4 regions of the Streptomyces sp. NPDC002057 genome follow, and region 1 is predicted to be linked to each of the others. Evidence: riboswitches for the same ligand, from Rfam matches in the RefSeq annotation. Region 1 holds a riboswitch; each other region holds the start of a gene.
The links. A riboswitch is a leader RNA that binds a small molecule or an ion and turns the genes downstream of it on or off. The one in region 1 is predicted to bind cobalamin.
Positions count from the first base shown of each region.

Region 2: it holds a riboswitch for cobalamin, as region 1 does, so the genes downstream of both, metE (5-methyltetrahydropteroyltriglutamate--homocysteine S-methyltransferase) here and cobN (cobaltochelatase subunit CobN) in region 1, are expected to answer to the same signal.
Region 3: it holds a riboswitch for cobalamin, as region 1 does, so the genes downstream of both, ABT129_RS21740 (ABC transporter substrate-binding protein) here and cobN (cobaltochelatase subunit CobN) in region 1, are expected to answer to the same signal.
Region 4: it holds a riboswitch for cobalamin, as region 1 does, so the genes downstream of both, ABT129_RS32910 (CoA-acylating methylmalonate-semialdehyde dehydrogenase) here and cobN (cobaltochelatase subunit CobN) in region 1, are expected to answer to the same signal.

Region 1 is NZ_JBEOXR010000001.1:265,201-270,010, reverse strand. It holds gene cobN (cobaltochelatase subunit CobN) at 1-2,221, opposite strand, end outside; cobalamin riboswitch at 2,261-2,412, opposite strand; gene ABT129_RS01210 (ferredoxin-like domain-containing protein) at 2,544-3,818, shown strand; gene ABT129_RS01205 (precorrin-8X methylmutase) at 3,815-4,468, shown strand; gene ABT129_RS01200 (precorrin-2 C(20)-methyltransferase) at 4,465-4,810, shown strand, end outside.
Region 2 is NZ_JBEOXR010000061.1:46,962-51,771, reverse strand. It holds gene metE (5-methyltetrahydropteroyltriglutamate--homocysteine S-methyltransferase) at 1-2,149, opposite strand, end outside; cobalamin riboswitch at 2,315-2,540, opposite strand; gene ABT129_RS32930 (3-hydroxybutyryl-CoA dehydrogenase) at 2,667-3,605, opposite strand; gene aceB (malate synthase A) at 3,602-4,810, opposite strand, start outside.
Region 3 is NZ_JBEOXR010000028.1:9,675-14,484, reverse strand. It holds gene ABT129_RS21755 (ArsR/SmtB family transcription factor) at 1-269, opposite strand, end outside; gene ABT129_RS21750 (ABC transporter ATP-binding protein) at 378-1,211, opposite strand; gene ABT129_RS21745 (FecCD family ABC transporter permease) at 1,316-2,371, opposite strand; gene ABT129_RS21740 (ABC transporter substrate-binding protein) at 2,368-3,423, opposite strand; cobalamin riboswitch at 3,504-3,681, opposite strand; gene ABT129_RS21735 (cold-shock protein) at 3,754-4,029, opposite strand; gene ABT129_RS21730 (DJ-1/PfpI family protein) at 4,345-4,810, opposite strand, start outside.
Region 4 is NZ_JBEOXR010000061.1:40,358-45,167, reverse strand. It holds gene ABT129_RS32915 (short-chain fatty acyl-CoA regulator family protein) at 395-1,801, shown strand; cobalamin riboswitch at 1,890-2,065, shown strand; gene ABT129_RS32910 (CoA-acylating methylmalonate-semialdehyde dehydrogenase) at 2,282-3,781, shown strand; gene ABT129_RS32905 (acyl-CoA dehydrogenase family protein) at 3,778-4,810, shown strand, end outside.

The DNA of each region.
Region 1 (4,810 bases):
CGTCCACGGACCACTCCGCCGCCTCCATCGCCTCGACCAGCTCGCGGGCCTTCGCCTCGGCCTCGTCGGCGGTGGTGCGGGTGGCGGCCGACTCGTCGAGGCCGAGGGCCTCGCGCAGACCGGGGAGCGCCTGCGTGCCGCCCCAGATCTGGCGGGCGCGCAGGATGGAGAGGACCAGGTTGACCCGGGCCTCGCCCTGCGGGGCGCCGCCGAGGACGTGCAGACCGTCACGGATCTGGGCGTCCTTGACCTCGCACAGCCAGCCGTCGACGTGCAGCAGGAAGTCGTCGAAGCCGTCGTCCTCCGGGCGCTGCTGGAGACCGAGGTCGTGGTCGAGCTTGGCGGCCTGGATCAGCGTCCAGATCTGGGCGCGGATCGCGGGCAGCTTCGCCGGGTCCATGGAGGAGATCTGCGCGTACTCGTCGAGGAGCTGCTCCAGGCGCGCGATGTCGCCGTAGGAGTCGGCGCGGGCCATGGGCGGCACGAGGTGGTCGACGAGGGTCGCGTGGACGCGCCGCTTGGCCTGCGTGCCCTCGCCCGGGTCGTTGACGAGGAACGGGTAGATCAGCGGGATGTCGCCGAGGGCCGCGTCGGGGCCGCAGGCGGCGGACAGGCCGGCGTTCTTGCCGGGCAGCCACTCCAGGTTGCCGTGCTTGCCCAGGTGGACCATGGCGTCGGCGCCGAAGCCGCCGTCCTCGGCGCGGGCGGCGATCCAGCGGTAGGCGGCGAGGTAGTGGTGGGACGGCGGGAGATCGGGGTCGTGGTAGATCGCGATCGGGTTCTCGCCGAAGCCGCGCGGCGGCTGGATGAGGATCAGGAGGTTCCCGCGGCGGAGGGCCGCGAGGACGATGTCCCCCTCGGGGTTGCGGGAGCGGTCGAGGAACATCTCGCCGGGCGCCGGGCCCCAGTGCTCCTCGACGTGGGTGCGGAGCGCCTCGGGCAGGGTCGCGTACCAGCGCTTGTAGTCGGCCGCCGGGATGCGGACCGGGTTGCGGGCGAGCTGCTCCTCGGTGAGCCAGTCCTGGTCGTGGCCGCCGGCCTCGATGAGGGCGTAGATCAGCTCGTCGCCGTCGCCGGAGACCACTCCGGGCAGCTCCTCGACGGGCCCGAAGTCGTACCCCTCCGCGCGGAGGCGGCGGAGGAGGGAGACGGCGGAGGCGGGGGTGTCGAGGCCGACGGCGTTGCCGATGCGGGAGTGCTTCGTGGGGTACGCGGAGAGGACGAGCGCCAGCTTCTTCTCGGCGTTCGGGATGTGCCGGAGGCGGGCGTGCCGTACGGCGATCCCGGCGACCCGGGCCGCGCGCTCGGCGTCGGCGACGTACGCGGGCAGGCCGTCCTCGTCGATCTCCTTGAAGGAGAAGGGGACGGTGATCAGGCGGCCGTCGAACTCCGGCACGGCGACCTGGCTGGCGGCGTCCAGCGGGGAGAGGCCCTCGTCGTTCTCCTCCCAGGCGGCGCGCGAGCCCGTCAGGCAGAGCGCCTGGAGGATCGGCACGTCGAGCGCGGCGAGCGCGCCCGCGTCCCAGGCCTCCTCGTCGCCGCCGGCCTGCGCCTCGGCGGGCTTGGTGCCGCCCGCGGCGAGGACGGTGGTGACGATCGCGTCGGCGGTGCGGAGGCGGTCGAGCAGCTCCGGCTCGGGGGCGCGCAGGGATGCCACGTACAGCGGGAGCGGCTGCGCGCCGGCGTCCTCGATCGCCGCGCAGAGGGCGTCGACGAAGCCGGTGTTCCCGCTCATGTGGTGGGCGCGGTAGTAGAGCACGGCGACGGTCGGGCCGGTCGTCGTGCGGGCGGTGCGCTCCAGCGGGCCCCAGGTGGGGGCGGCGGCCGGGGGCTCGAAGCCGTGGCCGGTGAGGAGGGCGGTGTCGGAGAGGAAGCGGGCCAGCTGCTCCAGGTTCCCGGGGCCGCCGTGCGCGAGGTAGGCGTGCGCCTCGGTGGCGACGCCGACGGGGACGGTGGACGCCTCCATCAGCTGCGCGTCGGGTGCCTGTTCGCCGCTGAGGACGACCACGGGCTTTCCGGTGGCGCGGACCGCTTCGAGGCCGTCCTCCCAGGAGCGGAGGCCGCCGAGGAGACGGACGACGACGAGGTCGGCGTCGTCGAGGAGGGCGGGCAGTTCGGCGAGGGGGAGGCGGGAGGGGTTGGCGAAGCGGTACTCCACCGGGCCGCCGGCCGCGCGGGCGCTGAGCAGGTCGGTGTCGGAGTGCGACAGCAGCAGAAGCATGGCGAGCGCAGGCCTTCCTCGGGGTTGTCCGCGCCCCGGGTGGTCGTGTGGATGGCGGGAGTTCCTGACTCACCGGTCCGTGATCGCGCGAAGGCGCGGTCCGGGCCGGCTCACAGTGGCGGGACCGCGCCGGATTCTCACCGGGCTTCCTCCCCGGGGTCCTGGGACCCCATGCCGTCTGCATAGTAGATCGTGAGGTCGGCGGGCCGGGGCGGACGGGAGGGTCGGCCGGATCACACTGCCCGCCCGAGCGTCCCGCGGGCCGGGGCGCAGGGCGGAGCCGGCCGGATCGCACCCGGTGGGTGCCCGGTTCCCCGTCGGTATGCTCGCCGCCATGCCGCCGACCCCGCCCCCGTTGCCCGACCCGGGCGAACCTCGCATTCGGGACCGTGGCGACGCGTGTCCCGGGGCGCTGCGCCTGCACTCCGCCGACGACGGCCGCCTCGCCCGACTCCGCCTGCCCGCAGGCCGCCTGACGGCACGTCAGGCAATGGCCCTGGCGGACGCGGCGGAGAGCCTCGGCGACGGGCGGCTCAGCGTCACCTCGCGCGGCAACGCCGAGCTGCGCGGCCTCGCGGACGACTGCGGGGCGGAGCTGGCCGCGCTCCTCTCCGGGGCGGGCCTGCTGCCCTCCCCCACGCACGAACGCGTCCGCAACATCGTGGCCTCCCCGGCCGCGGGCCTGGACGGACTCGGCGCCGCCGACGTGCAGTTGTGGGCCCGCGCTCTCGACGACCTGCTGTGTTCCGCGCCCTGGGCGGCGGCGCTCTCCGGCCGGTTCCTCTTCGTCCTCGACGACGGCCGGGGCGATGTGGCCGGCCTCGGCGGCGATGTGACCTTGGTCGCAGAAGAGGGCGGTACGGCCCTGCTCCGGGTCGGCTCCCAGTGCCTCCGGGTCCGCGCCGCCGACGCCCCCGGTGCCGCGCTCGCCGCCGCCCGCGCCTTCCTCACCGCCGCCGAAGCCGCCGGAACGGGGGCCTGGCGGGTCGCGGAGCTCCCCGCCGACCACCGGCCCGACCTGAGCGGGCTCGTCGGACCCGGCGGAGCCACCGGACTCGGCGACCCCGGCCACCCCGCTGACGGGCCCGTCCCCGTACCACCGCCGCCCCAGGCCCCGCCCCTCGCGCCCGGGCCGCTCGGCGCCCACGCCCTGCACGTCCTCGCGCCGCTCGGCCGGCTGACCGCCGCCCAGCTGCGGGCCCTGCTCCCCGCCGACGAGGTGCGGTTCACGCCCTGGCGCGGAGCGGTCGTCGTCGGGGCGGAGCACGACCGGCTGCCCGCACTCGCGGCCCACGGACTGATCACCCGGCCCGGCGAACCCGGCGTCGGCGTCACCGCCTGCACCGGGCGGCCCGGCTGCGCCAAGTCCCTCGCCGACGTGCGCGCCGACGCCGCCCGCGCACCGGCGGGGCTCCTGGCCTTCCACTACTCCGGGTGCGAGCGGCGCTGCGGACATCCGCACGGCGTCTGGGCCGGCGCCGTCGCCACCGGCGCCGACACCTATCTGGTGGACGGCGTCCCCGTCCCCCGTACCTCCCTGGCCGAAGCGGTCGCGGCGGCTCGCGCCCCGTCAGCCCACACGACACCCACGAGATGAGCGAGAGCACCACGATGTTCGACTACGAGAAGGACGGGGCGGAGATCTACCGCCGCTCCTTTGCCACGATCCGCGCCGAGGCGGATCTGACGGGCCTGCCCGCCGACGTCGCCCAGGTGGCGGTCCGGATGATCCACGCCTGCGGCATGACCGACCTCGTCCAGGACATCGCGTACTCCCCCGGGGTCGTCGCGAGCGCCCGCGCCGCCCTCCGGGCCGGTGCGCCGATCCTCTGCGACGCGCAGATGGTCGCCAGCGGTGTCACCCGCAAGCGGCTGCCCGCCGACAACGAGGTGATCTGCGCGCTCTCCGACCCGTCGGTGCCGGGGCTCGCCGCCGAGCTGGGCACCACCCGCTCCGCCGCCGCCCTCGAACTGTGGCGGGACCGCCTCGAAGGCTCCGTCGTCGCCATCGGCAACGCGCCCACCGCCCTCTTCCACCTCCTGGAGATGGTCGCGAAGGGCGGGCCCCGCCCGGCCGCCGTCCTCGGCATACCGGTGGGCTTCATCGGCGCCGCCGAGTCCAAGGACGCCCTGGCCGCCCAGGACCTCGGCCTCGACTACCTCGTCGTACGGGGCCGGCGCGGCGGCAGCGCGATGACGGCCGCCGCGATCAACGCGATCGCCCACGAAGCGGAGATCCAGGCATGAGCACCCCGCAGAGCGAGAACACGGCCAAGGGCAGGCTGTACGGGGTCGGGCTCGGCCCCGGCGACCCGGACCTGATGACGGTGGCCGCCGTGAAGGCCATCGCCGCCGCCGACGTCGTCGCGTACCACTCGGCCCGCCACGGCCGCTCCATCGCCCGCTCCATCGCCGCCGAGCACCTCCGCGAGGACCACATCGAGGAGCGGCTGATGTACCCGCTCACGGTGGAGACCACGGACCACCCCGGCGGCTACCGGGGCGCCCTGAACGACTTCTACGAGGAGGCCGCCGCCCGCCTCGCCGCGCACCTCGACGCGGGCCGCACGGTCGCCGTCCTCGCCGAGG
Region 2 (4,810 bases), on a different contig from region 1:
CGGTGCTCGGGACGCGCGGGGAGTGGATGTCCCAGACGCCGGGGCCGGCCTCGCGCGGGTAGCCGTGGGCGGCGAGCTCGTGGGCGACCTGCATGTGGGAGCGGGCCGCCTCCAGGCTGATGACGTCGGCGTCGAGGTCGTCGATGGCCTGGACGATGTCGCCGAACTCGGCGTAGCACATGTGGGTGTGGATCTGGGTGTCCGGCCGCACCCCGCCGGTGGTGAGGCGGAAGGCCTCGGTCGCCCAGGCCAGGTACTCCGGGTGGTCCGCGGCCCGCAGCGGCAGGGTCTCCCGGAGCGCCGGTTCATCGACCTGGATGATCGAAGTACCCGCCGCCTCCAGGTCGTTCACCTCGTCCCGCAGGGCCAGCGCGACCTGCCGCGCGGTGTCGCCGAGCGGCTGGTCGTCGCGGACGAAGGACCAGGCGAGCATGGTGACGGGCCCGGTGAGCATGCCCTTGACGGGCTTCCCGGTCAGCGACTGGGCGTACGTCGTCCACCGGACGGTCATCGGTTCGGGGCGGGAGATGTCCCCGGCCAGGATCGGGGGCCGGACGTAGCGGGTGCCGTAGGACTGGACCCAGCCGTGCTCGGTGGCGAGGTAGCCGGTGAGCTGCTCGGCGAAGTACTGCACCATGTCGTTGCGTTCGGGCTCGCCGTGCACCAGGACGTCGATCCCCGTCTTCTCCTGGTAGCCGATCACCTCCTGGATCTCGGACCTGATGCGCTCCTCGTACCCGGCGGCGTCGATCCGCCCGGCCCGCAGGTCGGCCCGGGCCGCGCGCAGGTCGGCGGTCTGCGGGAAGGAGCCGATCGTGGTGGTCGGCAGCAACGGAAGCCTCAGATGGGCGCGTTGGGCGGCCGCGCGCTCGGCGTACGGCTGCGAACGGCGTCCGTCCGCGTCGGTGACGGCGGCGGCGCGGGCGCGTACGGCGGGGTCGCGGGTGATCGGGGAGCCGGCCCGGGAGGCGAGGGCCGCGCGGTTCGCCGACAGCTCGTCGGCGATGACCTCGGTGCCGCCGGAGAGCCCCTCGGCCAGGGTCACCAGCTCCGCGGTCTTCTGCCGGGCGAAGGACAGCCAGCGCAGGATCCGGGGGTCGACGTCCTTCTCGGCGGTCGCGTCGAGCGGCACGTGGAGGAGGGAGCAGGAGGCGGCGACGTCCACCCGGTCGGCGAGCCCGAGGAGGGTGCCGAGGGTGGAGAGCGACTTCTCCAGGTCGTTGACCCAGATGTTGCGGCCGTCCACCACCCCGGCGACCAGGCGCTTGCCCGGCAGGCCGCCGACGGCGGCGAGCGCGTCGACCTGGCCGGCGGCGGGGCCGGTGAAGTCGAGGGCGAGCCCCTCGACCGGTGCCTTGGCGAGTACGGGGAGGGCGTCGCCGAGCCGGTCGAAGTAGGAGGCGACGAGCAGCTTGGGCCGGTCGGTGAGCGCGCCGAGGTCGCGGTAGGCCCGCTCGGCCGCGTTCAGTTCGGCCGGGGTCCGGTCCTGCACCAGGGCCGGCTCGTCCAGCTGAGCCCACTCCGCGCCCGCCGCGCGCAGGTCGGCGAGGACCTCCGCGTACACCGGCAGCAGTCGGTCGAGCAGGGTCAGCGGATCGAAGTCGGCGGCCACGCCGGGGGCCGGCTTGGCGAGCAGCAGATAGGTGACGGGCCCCAGCAGGACGGGTCGGGCCGTCAGGCCGAGGGTGAGGGCTTCGCGCAGCCCGGCGACCTGCTGGGCGGAGTCGGCGGTGAACACGGTGTCCGGCCCCAACTCGGGGACCAGGTAGTGGTAGTTGGTGTCGAACCACTTCGTCATCTCCAGGGGCGCCACGTCCTGGGTGCCGCGCGCCATCGCGAAGTAGCCGTCGAGCGCGTCGGCCGCGACGGCCTCCCGGTGGCGGGCGGGGATCGCGCCGACCATGACGGTGGTGTCGAGGACGTGGTCGTAGAGGGAGAAGTCGCCGGTGGGCACCTCGTGGACGCCCGCGTCGGCGAGCTGCCGCCAGTTCTCGGCGCGCAGTGCGGCGGCGGCGGCCCGGAGGGCCTCGGCGTCGACGCGGCCCTTCCAGTACCCCTCGATCGCCTTCTTGAGTTCCCGGCCCTGCCCCTGGCGGGGGTAGCCGTACACAGTGGCCCGTGCTGCCGCGGCTGCGGACTTCGTGGTCACGGAGATCTCCTTCGCGAGATGAATCCCTGAGATCCCGGGGACGGGACGAGAGCGCGAAGGGGCGACGACCGGTCGGTGCGCGTGCGCGTGGAACGGCGCGCTCGCCCGACAGGTATGTGCGCCGACCCGCCCTCGAGGTCACCGGAATGTCCGCGCGCGGAATCGTCCGCGTGCGGGCAACGGGCAGGTCTTCGGACTCGCGGGCACGTCCTCCGGAGGTGACCGGAGGGCTCCTACTGGCCGTCGCTTCCCAGACCCTTCCCGGGCCCAGTGCGTATGACGGCGGTCGTTCCCACTCACCGCTGCGGGGCAGTCCCGGATTCCCACCGGGTTCCCTCTTACGACGCCTCCCGCCTGGCGGACGGGGCGAACCAGCTGCACGGCCACCCTACGGCGTCGGCCGCGCGCGCGAGCACGGTGATTCCACCATTCGGACGGTGACATGAGACACGCGGGCATGACGGTGGGCCGGGGACGGCACCACCCGTCCCCGGCCCCTCAGCCGCCGCCGGCCCCCTCAGACCGGCTGCCGTCCGGGTCCTCTCACCCGGTCGTACCCGTGGAACCCGCGGCCCGTCTTGCGGCCGAGGAGTCCCGCCTCCACCATCCGCAGGAGCAGCGGGGGCGGGGCGTACAGCGGTTCCTTGAACTCGTCGTAGAGCGACTCGGCGATCGACGCGACCGTGTCGAGTCCGATCAGGTCCGCGAGCTTCAGCGGCCCCATCGGGTGGGCGCAGCCGAGTTCCATGCCGTGGTCGACGTCCGAGGCGGAGGCGAAGCCCGACTCCGTCATCCGGATCGCCGACAGCAGGTAGGGGACCAGGAGGGCGTTGACGACGAAGCCGGCCCGGTCGCGGGAGCGGATGACCGTCTTGCCCAGGACGGCGGTGGCGAACTCCGTCACGTCGCGCTCCACGTCGGGCGCCGTGTGGAGGGTCGTGACCACCTCCACGAGCGGCAGCACCGGGACCGGGTTGAAGAAGTGCACTCCGACGACCCGGTCGGCGCGGCCGGTGGCCATGCCGAGGCGCATCACGGGGAGGGAGGAGGTGTTGGTGGCCAGGATCGCCGCCGGATCGGTGACGATCTTGTCGAGCGCGGTGAACACCTCCGTCTTCACGGCGGGGTCCTCGGTGACCGCCTCGACGACCAACTGCCGATCGGCCAGGTCGTCGAGGTCGGCGGTGACCGTGATCCGGTCGAGCGCGCCCTCGCCCGCGACCCGGTCGAGCTTCCCCCGTCGCACGGCCCGTTCGAGGGAGTCGGCGATCCGGTCGCGCGCCGCCGCGGCCGCCGGCCGGGTGGCCTCGCAGAGCAGGGTGTCGAGTCCGGCCCGTGCGCACACCTCGGCGATGCCCGCGCCCATCTGGCCGCCGCCGACGACGCCGACGCGCCGGATGCCGACGGGCCGGCGGGCCTCGGGCGGGCCGCCCGCGTGCCCGGTCTCCCCGCTCACGCCCGGGGCTCCGTCGTCCGCACGAGGTGGCGGGAGTACGCCTCGGGGGTGAAGAACAGCGGCAGTTCGGCGGAGAGAGCGGTCCGCTCGAACAGCTCCCGCACCTCGTCGAGCGGCGCCCACGGGTACGCGGCGCCCAGGGCGGCCAGTTCGTCGTCCAGGGTCCGCAGGACGTCCTCGCGCTGGATCACGCGGTGCCGCAGCCACTGCCAGACCTGGACGCGGGCGATCTCGGCGGTGGCCGCGTCCTCCATGAGGCCGTCGAGGGCGACCGCGCCCTGGCCGCCCATCCACGCGGCGAAGTAGCGCAGGGCCACCGCGATGTTCGTGCGCACCCCCTCCTCGGTCGGGGGCCCGCCGATCCGGCGCACGGACAGCAGGTCCGCCGCCGTGACCTCCACGTCGTCCCGGGTCCGGTGGATCTGGTCGGGACGGTCGCCGAGCACACCGTCGAAGACCTTCCGGCAGACCGGGACGAGTCCGGGGTGGGCCACCCAGGAACCGTCGAAGCCGTCCTCGGCCTCCCGTTCCTTGTCCAGGCGGACCTTGGCGAGGGCCGCCTCGTGGGCGGCGGGGTCCCGGCCCGGGACCTGGGCGGCCATGCCGCCGATGGCGTGGGCGCCGCGCCGGTGGCAGGTCCGCACCAGGAGCTCGGTGTACGCCCGCAGGAACGGCGCGGTCATCGTCACCTTCGCCCGGTCGGGCAGCAGGAAGTCGGTCCGGTGGCCGAAGGTCTTGATCAGGCTGAACAGGTAGTCCCAGCGGCCCGCGTTGAGCCCGGAGCTGTGCTCGCGGAGCTCGTAGAGGATCTCCTCCATCTCGAACGCGGCGGTGATGGTCTCGATCAGGACGGTGGCGCGGACGGTGCCCCGGGGGATGCCGAGGAGTTCCTGGGCGAGGAGGAAGACGTCGTTCCAGAGCCGCGCCTCGTCCCGGCCCTCCAGCTTGGGGAGGTAGAAGTACGGGCCGTGTCCGGCGTCGATCTGCCGCCGGGCGCAGTGGAAGAAGTACAGGCCGAAGTCGACGAGCGAGGCCGGCACGGGGCGGCCGTCGACCTCCAGGTGCTCCTCGTCGAGGTGCCAGCCGCGCGGCCGGACGACGATCGTGGCGAGCCGGTCGCGGTCGGCGAGCCGGTACTCCTTGCCGTCGGCGGTCGTGAAGTCGATGCGCCGTTCGACGGCGTCCAGCAGGGTGAGCTGGCCGCC
Region 3 (4,810 bases), on a different contig from region 1:
TACACGACCCGGCGGCCGTCCTTGCGGGACTGGACGAGCCCGGCGAGGCGCAGCTTGGCCAGATGCTGGCTCACCGCCGGGCGCGCGGCCCCGCACGCCTCCGTCAGGGCGGTCACGTCCGCCTCGCCCCGGGTGAGCAGCCAGACCAGATGCAGCCGGGTCGGGTCCGAGAGCAGCCCGAACACCTCCGCCGCCGCCGACAGTTCGAGCGCTCCGGGCGTCCGCTCGTGCGGCCGGGACGCGGCCTCGGGGTGTACGCGCTCAGACATGCGCTCATCGTAGGCGGCCCGGCGGCAGCGCTGCGGCGCCCTCGGACGGCCCCTCAGGTGCTCCTCACGTGCCCCTCAGGTGCTGCTCAGGTGCTGCTCAGGTGCTCCTCAGGTGGCGGAGACCGTACCCAGGAAGCGGATGTGGGGCGGTCCGCCCGGGTCCGGGCGGGTCACCGCGGCGCGGACCCGGTAGACCTCGGCGATCAGCTCCTCGGTGAGCACCTCGCCCGGTGTGCCGGCGGCCACCACGCGGCCCCGCTCCAGGACCACGAGCCGGTCGCAGTACATCGCCGCCAGGTTGAGGTCGTGCAGGGCGACGACGGCGGTCAGGCGCAGCTCGGCGACGAGGGCCAGGAGGTCCAGTTGGTGCTGGATGTCGAGGTGGTTGGTGGGTTCGTCGAGGAGCAGTTCGCGCGGCTCCTGGGCGAGGGCGCGGGCGATCTGGACGCGCTGGCGCTCGCCGCCGGAGAGGGTGCGCCAGGGCTGCCGGGACCGGTCGGTGAGGCCGGTGCGGGCGAGGGCGGAGCGGACGGCGGCCTCGTCGGCCGCCGAGGGGGGCGACCAGGCGCGGCGGTGCGGGACGCGACCGAGGCGTACGACGTCGAGGACGGTGAGGTCGGTCTGTGTGTCGGCCTGCTGCTCGACCGTGGCCAGACGCCGGGCGACCGTCCGGCGGCCGAGCGTGGCGAGCGGTTCGCCGTCGAGGGTGACGACGCCGGAGTCCGGGGCGAGGACTCCGGCGAGGAGCCGCAGGAGGGTCGACTTGCCGGAGCCGTTGGGCCCGAGGAGGCCGGTGACGGTCCCGGGGGCGAGGGTGAGTCCGACGCCGTCGAGGACGAGGGTGCCGCCTGCGGTGCGCGAGACCCGCTCGGCCCGGAGCCCCCGGGCGGCGGCCGGGTGGGCGGCGGCGTCCTGGGCGTCCCGCGGGCCGGGCGTCTTCACACCTCCGGCCGGGTCCTCGACTCCCCGCGCGCCGGGCGCCTTCGCGCCTCCGGCCGGGTCCTCGGCTCCCCGCGCGCCGGGCGCCTTCGCGCCTCCGGGTGGGGTCACCGTGTGCTCCTCGTGCGGTACAGGACCAGGACGAACGCCGGTACGCCGATCAGTGAGGTCACCACGCCCACCGGGACCTCCTGGGGGTCCAGGACCGTGCGGGCCAGGGTGTCGGCCCAGACGAGGAAGACGGCTCCGGTCAGGGCCGTGACCGGGAGGAGTCGCGCGTGGCCGGGGCCCGCGAGGGCCCGTGCCGCGTGCGGCAGGACGAGGCCGACGAAGCCGATCGCCCCGGCGGCGGAGACCAGGGCCGCCGTCAGGAGGGCGGTGACGCAGAGCAGGACGAGCCGGGTCCGGACGACGGCGACCCCGAGCGCCGCCGCGGCGTCCTCGCCGAACGCGAACGCGTCGAGGGTCCGCGCGTGCCCGCCGCAGACGAGCAGCGCCACCGCGAGCACCGCGCCGCACACCCCCACATCGCCCCAGCCCGCCCCGCCGAGCGAGCCGAGCAGCCAGAACAGCACCCCGCGGGTGGTCTCCGCGTCGGCGGCCGTCATCACGACGAACGAGGTGAGGGCGGAGAAGAGCTGCATCGCCGCGACCCCCGAGAGGACCACCCGGTCCGTCGAACCGCCCAGGGTGTGACTGAGGAGCAGCACGAGCGCGAAGGAGCACACGGCGCCCAGGAACGCCCCTCCGGTGACGGAGAGGACGCCGCCGCCGATGCCGAGGACGACGACCGCGACCGCGCCGGTCGAGGCGCCGGAGGAGACTCCGAGGACGAACGGGTCGGCGAGCGGGTTGCGCAGCAGCGACTGCATCACCGCACCGCAGACGGCGAGGCCGGCTCCGCAGACGGCGGCGAGGAGGGTGCGGGGCAGCCGCAGGTCCCACACGATGCCGTCCCGGATCGGCGAGACCTCCGCGGCTCCCCCGCCGAGGTGGGCGGCGACGACGGACCACACGTCGCCGACGCCGATGTCCGCCGGCCCGATGGTGATCGCCACGGCCACCGACGCCGCCAGGACGGCGAGTCCCACGACCGTCCACAGCAGCGCCACGCCCCCGCCGCGTACGACGGCGGCGGCTCCGGCGACCGGGGTCGCGGTCACTTCGCGAGACCGTACGAGCGGAGCGCGGCCGCCACCTTCTCGATGCCCTCGACGGTGCGGAGGGTGGGGTTGAGGGCCTGGCCGCTGAGGAGGACGTACCGCTTCTCCCGTACCGCCGTCATGTTCCGGGTGACCGGGTCCGACTCCAGGAACTCGATCTTCTTGGCGGCGCTCTCGGCCGACTGGGAGCGGCGGGTCAGGTCGCCGATGACGAGGATGTCGGGGTCGCGGTCGGCGACGCTCTCCCAGTTGATCTGGGGCCACTCCTCGCGGGTGTCGTCGAAGACGTTCTTCGCGCCGAGGGCGCGGGTGACGATGCCGGGGGCGCCGCAGCAGCCCGCCATGTAGGGCGATTCGGCGTTGGCGTACCAGTAGAGGACCGTGACGTCCTCGAAGTCGCCGGTGGCGGTGGCCTTCGCCACCCGGGACTTCAGGTCCGCGACGAGCTTCTCGCCGCGCTCGCGCACCGCGAAGACCTCGGCGAGGTCGCGGATCTCGCCGTAGACCGTCTCCATGGTCAGCGGTTCGGTGCGGACGCCGTCGCCGTCGCCGCTGTTGTCCTTGCCGACGCAGTCGGTCGGCGAGAGGTAGGTGGGGACGCCGAGCTTCTCGAACCGGTCGCGGGTCGCCACCCCGCCCTTGCCGAGGGTGTACGCGAAGGAGGCGGCCGCGAAGTCGGGTTCGGTGTCGAGGACCTTCTCGAAGGAGGGGTAGCGGTCGGCGAGGCGCGGAACCTTCGCGTTCTCCTTCTCCAGGCCCTTCAGGACGGGGTCCGTCCAGGTGGCGGTGCCCACCATCCGGTCGGCGAGGCCGAGGGAGAGCATGATCTCGGCCGCGCCCTGGTCGAGGGCGACGGCCCGCTGCGGCGGCCGGTCGACGGTGACCCGCTGTCCGCAGTTGTCGGCGAGCGTCAGGGGGAAGCCCTGCCCCGGTCCCGCGGCCGGCTCCTTCGCGGCCGGGGCGGTGGTCCCTCCGCCGCATCCGGTCGTGGTCAGGAGCAGTGCGCCGGCCAGGAGGAGCACGGCGGAGCGGACGGGGTGTGCGAGCGGCACGGGATGTTCCTCTGCGGCCACGGCTCATTCGCGGAGCCTGTCGTACGGTGCTCCCCGGACGACAGCGTGCCGCCGGGGCCGCCAGCAGGTCTTCGGACTCGGGGTCAGCCGGACGGAGCGCCTTCCCGGGCCTGTCGTGCCGCCCAGTGGCCGATGCTCCGCCCGTCGCCCTCACCGCTGCGCGTCAGTTCCGGTCTCGCACCGGATTCCCTGACCCGTGCACAAACCCGTTCGGGTGCGTACAAAGGTGCGACTGGCCTCGGCACACTACCACCGGCCCGCTCCCCCGCCCGGGGGCGCCGCCGGTGGCGGAGAGGTGCCGGCGGGGCGTCAGACGCGCAGCTCCTTCGCCTCGAACCGGCCCTCGCCCAGGACGAGGACGAAGGAGACCTGCTGTCCCTCGGAGAGCGACCGCTCCTCCCCCTCGATGTCCTCGGCGCTGAAGTAGACCTGTTCCTCGGAGCCCACGGGAACGACGAATCCGTACCCGCCGGCGCGGTTGAAGGAATGCACGAACCCTATGTTTCTGCCCTCCACGGCGGCCTCCTCGTCGTCGTCACCGGTGGCGCGGCCGAGGGGGCGGGGACCCCGCTCGGCCGCGTTCACGCCTCAGGGGACTTTTACCCCGTTCGCCCGTCGTTCGCCCGTTGCCCGCACCCCGACCGGTGCCGGCGGACTCCCACGTGAACCCCGTTCGAGGAAGGGCCGCGCGGGGTCCGCGTCTCGCCCCGGGGGCGGGCGGACGGCGGCGGGGTGGGGTGTGGTGCGTACACACCCACCGAGTCTGTAGAATCTTCAACAGAGGCCTGGTGCCGGAGATCCCCCGTGTCCGGCACCGGGCCTTTTCATGCCCCGAACCGCCCCGAACCGCCTCGACCCGCCCGGCCCGCCCCGCGTCGGCCCCGCGCCCTCCGTGACGGCCTACCGGTCGCGCGTCCAGACGGTGCCCCGGGCCTCGTACTCCAGCATGGTCTCCAGGCCGTTCGCCGCGTCGGGGCCGAGTTCGCGCCGGACCAGCCAGAGGGCGAGCTCCAGGCCGGACGTGATGCCGCCGGCGGTCACCAGGTCGCCGTCGTCGACCACCCGGGCTTTCTTCAGCACACCCCCCTGCCGCTCCAGGTCCGGACGGGCCTTGTGGTGCGTGGTGCAGGGGCGGCCACGGGTGAGCCCGGCCGCCGAGAGCAGCATCACGCCGGTGCACAGGGCGCCGACGGTGAGCCCCGGCCGGGCGGCCGCCGCCAGGGCGCGGGGCAGGGTGCCCCGGTCGATCTCCGCCCGGACGCCGGGGCTGTCGCGCCGCGCGTATCCGCCGCCGGGCACGACGAGCAGGTCGGCCCGGTGCGGGGCCCAGGGGTGGTCGACGCGGACCTTCGTGCCGTAGGCCGCG
Region 4 (4,810 bases), on a different contig from region 1:
GTCACCGTCTCCTTGGATCTGCCGCGTCTGCCAAGCCCGCACGGTTCCTCGTGCGGGTGTGGCACTGCGTGTCTCGATAGGGGGTGCGGACCGCCGGTGTCCGGACCAAGCGGAGGTGAGCAATCTCGCCGCTGCAGGTCGCGTCATGCCGGGGTTGCCGAGATCAGGGCGTGAATCGGTCCCCGGGTCCGGCCTGGACCTACCGGATCCGGCGGGCCGCACTCAGACTCTGGCACTGGCACTGGGTGTCATCAATCGTGGACGTCTGCCAACTTTCGCCAATCTTCCGGCTCTCTTTTGCCAAGTTTGTTAAGGGAGGGGAGGGGCCTTTCCCGCGTACGCTGACCTGGCGCGGGACCGAGGGCCCGGGCGCCGGGAGAGCGGGAGGACGCGGGTGAGCAAGACCTACGCGGGAGCGCGGCTGCGGCGGCTGCGCGAGGAGCGCCGGATGAGCCAGGCCGAACTGGCCCGCTCCCTGGCGATCTCCCCGAGCTACCTCAACCAGATGGAGCACGACGCCCGACCGCTCACCGTGCCCGTGCTGCTCCGGCTGACCGAGACCTTCGGCGTCGACCCCGGCTTCTTCTCCGAGCGCGACACCAGCCGCCTCATCGCCGACCTGCGGGAGGCGCTCGCCGGGGAGCTCGCCGCCGCCCGCGTCTCCGCCTCCGACCTGGCCGACCTCGCCTCCCGGATGCCCGACGTCGCCCAGGTCCTGGTCGGGCTCGGCCGGCGCAACCACCAGCTCTCCGAACGGCTCGCCGACGCGGCGGACCCCCGGGGCGCCGACCCCGAGCTGCCGCGCTCCCCGCACGAGGAGATCCGCGACTTCTTCTACCGCCGGCAGAACTACCTCGACGAGACCGACCGCGCCGCCGAGGCCCTCGCGACGGAGATCGGCATCCGGCCCGGTGACGTCGTCAGGACCCTGACGGCCCGGCTCGCCGACCGTCACGGCGTCCGTCTGTCGGCCGAGGGCGACGAACGCCTCCACCACTACGACGCGTCCACCCGCACGCTCCACCTGTCGGCGCTCCTGCGCCCCGGCCAGCGGGCCTTCCGGATGGCCACCCAGCTCGCCCTCCTGGAGTACGGGGACGGCCTCGACCGGCAGGCGGCCGAGGACTTCCCGCCCGGCGGCCCCGCGCACCGGCTGACCCGCATCGGCATCGCCAACTACTTCGCCGCCGCCCTGATCCTGCCGTACACCGCGTTCCACGCGGCGGCCGAGGAGGTCCGGTACGACATCGAGCGGCTGACCGACCGGTTCGGACTCGGCCACGAGACGGTCTGCCACCGGCTCAGCACGCTGCAGCGGCCCCGCCTGCGCGGCGTGCCCTTCTCCTTCGTCCGCGTCGACCGCGCCGGCAACATGTCCAAGCGCCAGTCCGCCACCGGATTCCACTTCTCGCGCGGCGGCGGCACCTGCCCGCTCTGGAACGTCTACGAGTCGTTCGCCGCGCCCGGACGCATCCACGTCCAGGTCGTGCGGATGCCCGACGGACAGCGCTACCTGTGGACGGCTCGCGCGGTCACCCGGCACCGCGGCGGCTGGGGCAGGCCCGGCAAGACCTTCGCCATCGGCCTCGGCTGCGAGATCCGGCACGCCCACCGGCTCGTGTACTCCCAGGGCCTCGACCTGGACAGCGTCGCCGCCGCCACCCCGATCGGGATGGGCTGCCGCGTCTGCGAACGGCTCGACTGCCCCCAGCGCGCGGCCCCGCCCCTCGGGCGTCCGCTGAGGATCGACCAGAACACCAGCACGTTCGTGCCCTATCCCGTCGACGACCCGCAGCGCTGACCCCGGCGGAGCGCCCCCGCAAGTGCCCCGGTTCCAGGGGGCCGACGCGGGGTGGGGGGTGGACTTACTAGGACGTCCAACTATATCGTCCTGCCACAAGGTCCGCGGTGCAGGGAAGCCGGTGTGAATCCGGCACGGTCCCGCCACTGTGACCGGGGAGTGCGCGCTTTCACGACAGGCCACGGGCGAAGGGATTCGCCGGGAAGGCCGAGGCGCGTGCGGGGATCCGGGAGTCAGGATACCGGCCGCGGGTTGTTCCGTGTTGTCCACGAGGATGGAGCAGACACGCATGGCACCGGTCCGTACCCGCGACCCAGGTGATCACGCGCGAAGCACGGACGCCCCCAGCGGCGTCCCCGGCCTTCGGCGATCCCTCCGCTGACGCGTCCCACGACGGTCCCCCGCGCCCGCACCCGACCGGTGCCGTCGCGCGGCTCCGCCGTGCCATCCCCGGATCTCACCTGACGAGAGCAGGCTTCCATGGTCCGTGAACTCACCCACTTCATCGGCGGCAAGCGCACCCCCGGCACCTCCGGGAACTTCGCCGACGTGTACGACCCGAACACCGGCGCCGTCCAGGCGCGCGTGCCCCTCGCCGACCGCGAGGAGGTACGGGCCGCGATCGCCGACGCCGCCACCGCGCAGCTGGAGTGGGCCGCCTGGAACCCGCAGCGGCGCGCCCGAGTCCTGCTGCGTTTCCTCCAGTTGGTCGAGGGCGAGCGCGAGGAACTCGCCCGCCTGCTCTCGGCCGAGCACGGCAAGACCGTCTCCGACGCCCACGGTGACCTCCAACGCGGCCTGGAGGTGGTCGAGTTCGCCGCCGGGATCCCGCACCTCCTCAAGGGCGAGTTCACCGACAGCGCCGGCACCGGCATCGACGTCCACTCGCTGCGCGCCCCGCTCGGCGTGGTCGCCGGCATCACCCCGTTCAACTTCCCCGCGATGATCCCGCTGTGGAAGGCCGCACCCGCCCTGGCCTGTGGAAACTCCTTCATCCTCAAGCCCTCCGAGCGCGACCCCTCCGTCCCGCTCAGGCTCGCCGAACTCTTCCTGGAGGCCGGACTGCCGCCCGGCGTCCTCAACGTCGTCAACGGAGACAGGGAAGCCGTCGACGTCCTCCTCGAAGACCCCCGCGTCCAGGCCCTCGGCTTCGTCGGATCCACCCCGATCGCCGCGCACGTCTACTCCACCGCCGCCGCCCACGGCAAGCGCGCCCAGTGCTTCGGCGGCGCGAAGAACCACATGATCGTCATGCCGGACGCCGACCTCGACCAGGCCGTCGACGCCCTCATCGGCGCCGGATACGGCTCCGCCGGCGAACGCTGCATGGCGATCTCCGTGGCCGTGCCCGTGGGGGAGGAGACCGCCGACGCGCTCGTCGCCGCTCTCGAGGCCCGCATCGCCACCCTCCGCATCGGCCGCTCCGACGACCCCGCCGCCGACTTCGGCCCCCTGGTCAGCCGCGACGCCCTCGACCGCGTCCGCGGGTACGTGGACACCGGCGTCGAGGAGGGCGCCGAACTCGTCGTCGACGGGCGGGACTTCACGCTTCCCGGCCACGAGAACGGCTTCTTCGCCGGAGCCACCCTCTTCGACCGCGTCACCCCCGCCATGCGCGTCTACCAGGAGGAGATCTTCGGCCCCGTCCTCTGCGTGGTGCGCGCCGCCGACTACGAGGAGGCCCTGCGGCTGCCGAGCGAGCACCCGTACGGCAACGGAGTCGCGATCTTCACCCGCGACGGCGACACCGCCCGCGACTTCACCCGCCGGGTGAACACCGGCATGGTCGGCGTCAACGTCCCCATCCCGGTCCCCGTCGCCTACCACACCTTCGGCGGCTGGAAGCGCTCCGGATTCGGCGACCTCAACCAGCACGGTCCCGACGCCATCCGCTTCTACACCCGCACGAAGACCGTGACCTCCCGCTGGCCCTCCGGGGTCAAGGAGGGCGCGAGCTTCACCATGCCGACGATGGGCTGAGCGCCGTGACCACGACCACGCACCTCACCAAGGACGAGCTGGCCCTCGCCGAGGTCACCCTCGACTTCGCCCAGGAACACCTCGCCCCCCACTCCGTCGCCTGGGACCGCGACAAGCACTTCCCCGTCGACGTCCTGCGCCGCGCCGCCGGTCTCGGCCTCGCCGGCGTCTACGTACGGGAGGAGCACGGCGGCTCCGGCCTGACCCGCACCGACGGCGCCCTGGTCTTCGAGGTGCTCGCCACCGGCTGCCCCTCCATCGCCGGCTACCTCTCCATCCACAACATGGTCGCCTGGATGATCGACCGGTACGGCGACGACGACCAGCGCGCCCGCTGGCTGCCCGGCCTCTGCGCCGCCGAGACCCTGGGCAGCTACTGCCTGACCGAACCGGGAGCGGGCTCCGACGCCGCCGCCCTGCGCACCCGGGCCGTACGCGACGGCGACTCCTACCTGCTCACCGGCGTCAAGCAGTTCATCTCCGGCGCAGGCGCCGCCGGCGTGTACATCGTCATGGCGCGCACGGGCGGCGACGGAGCAGCCGGCATCTCGGCCTTCGTCGTCGAACGGGACGACCCCGGGCTCTCCTTCGGCCCGAACGAACAGAAGATGGGGTGGAACGCGCAGCCCACCCGCCAGGTCGTCCTCGACGGCGTGCGCGTCCCCGCGGAGCGCAGGCTCGGCGCCGAGGGCGACGGGTTCCGCATCGCCATGAGCGGGCTCAACGGCGGCCGGCTCGGCATCGCCGCCTGCTCCCTCGGCGGCGCGCAGAGCGCCCTCGACCGCAGCATCGCCCACCTCGCCGACCGCGAGGCGTTCGGCGCCCGGCTGCTGGACGCCCAGGCCCTCCAGTTCCGGCTCGCCGACATGGCCACCGAACTCGCCGCCGCCCGCGCACTGGTCCGCCAGGCCGCCCAGGCGCTCGACCGGGCGGACCCGGCCGCGCCCCGGCTCTGCGCGATGGCCAAACGCTTCGCCACCGACACCGGCTACTCCGTCGCCGACCGCGCGCTCCAACTGCACGGCGGCT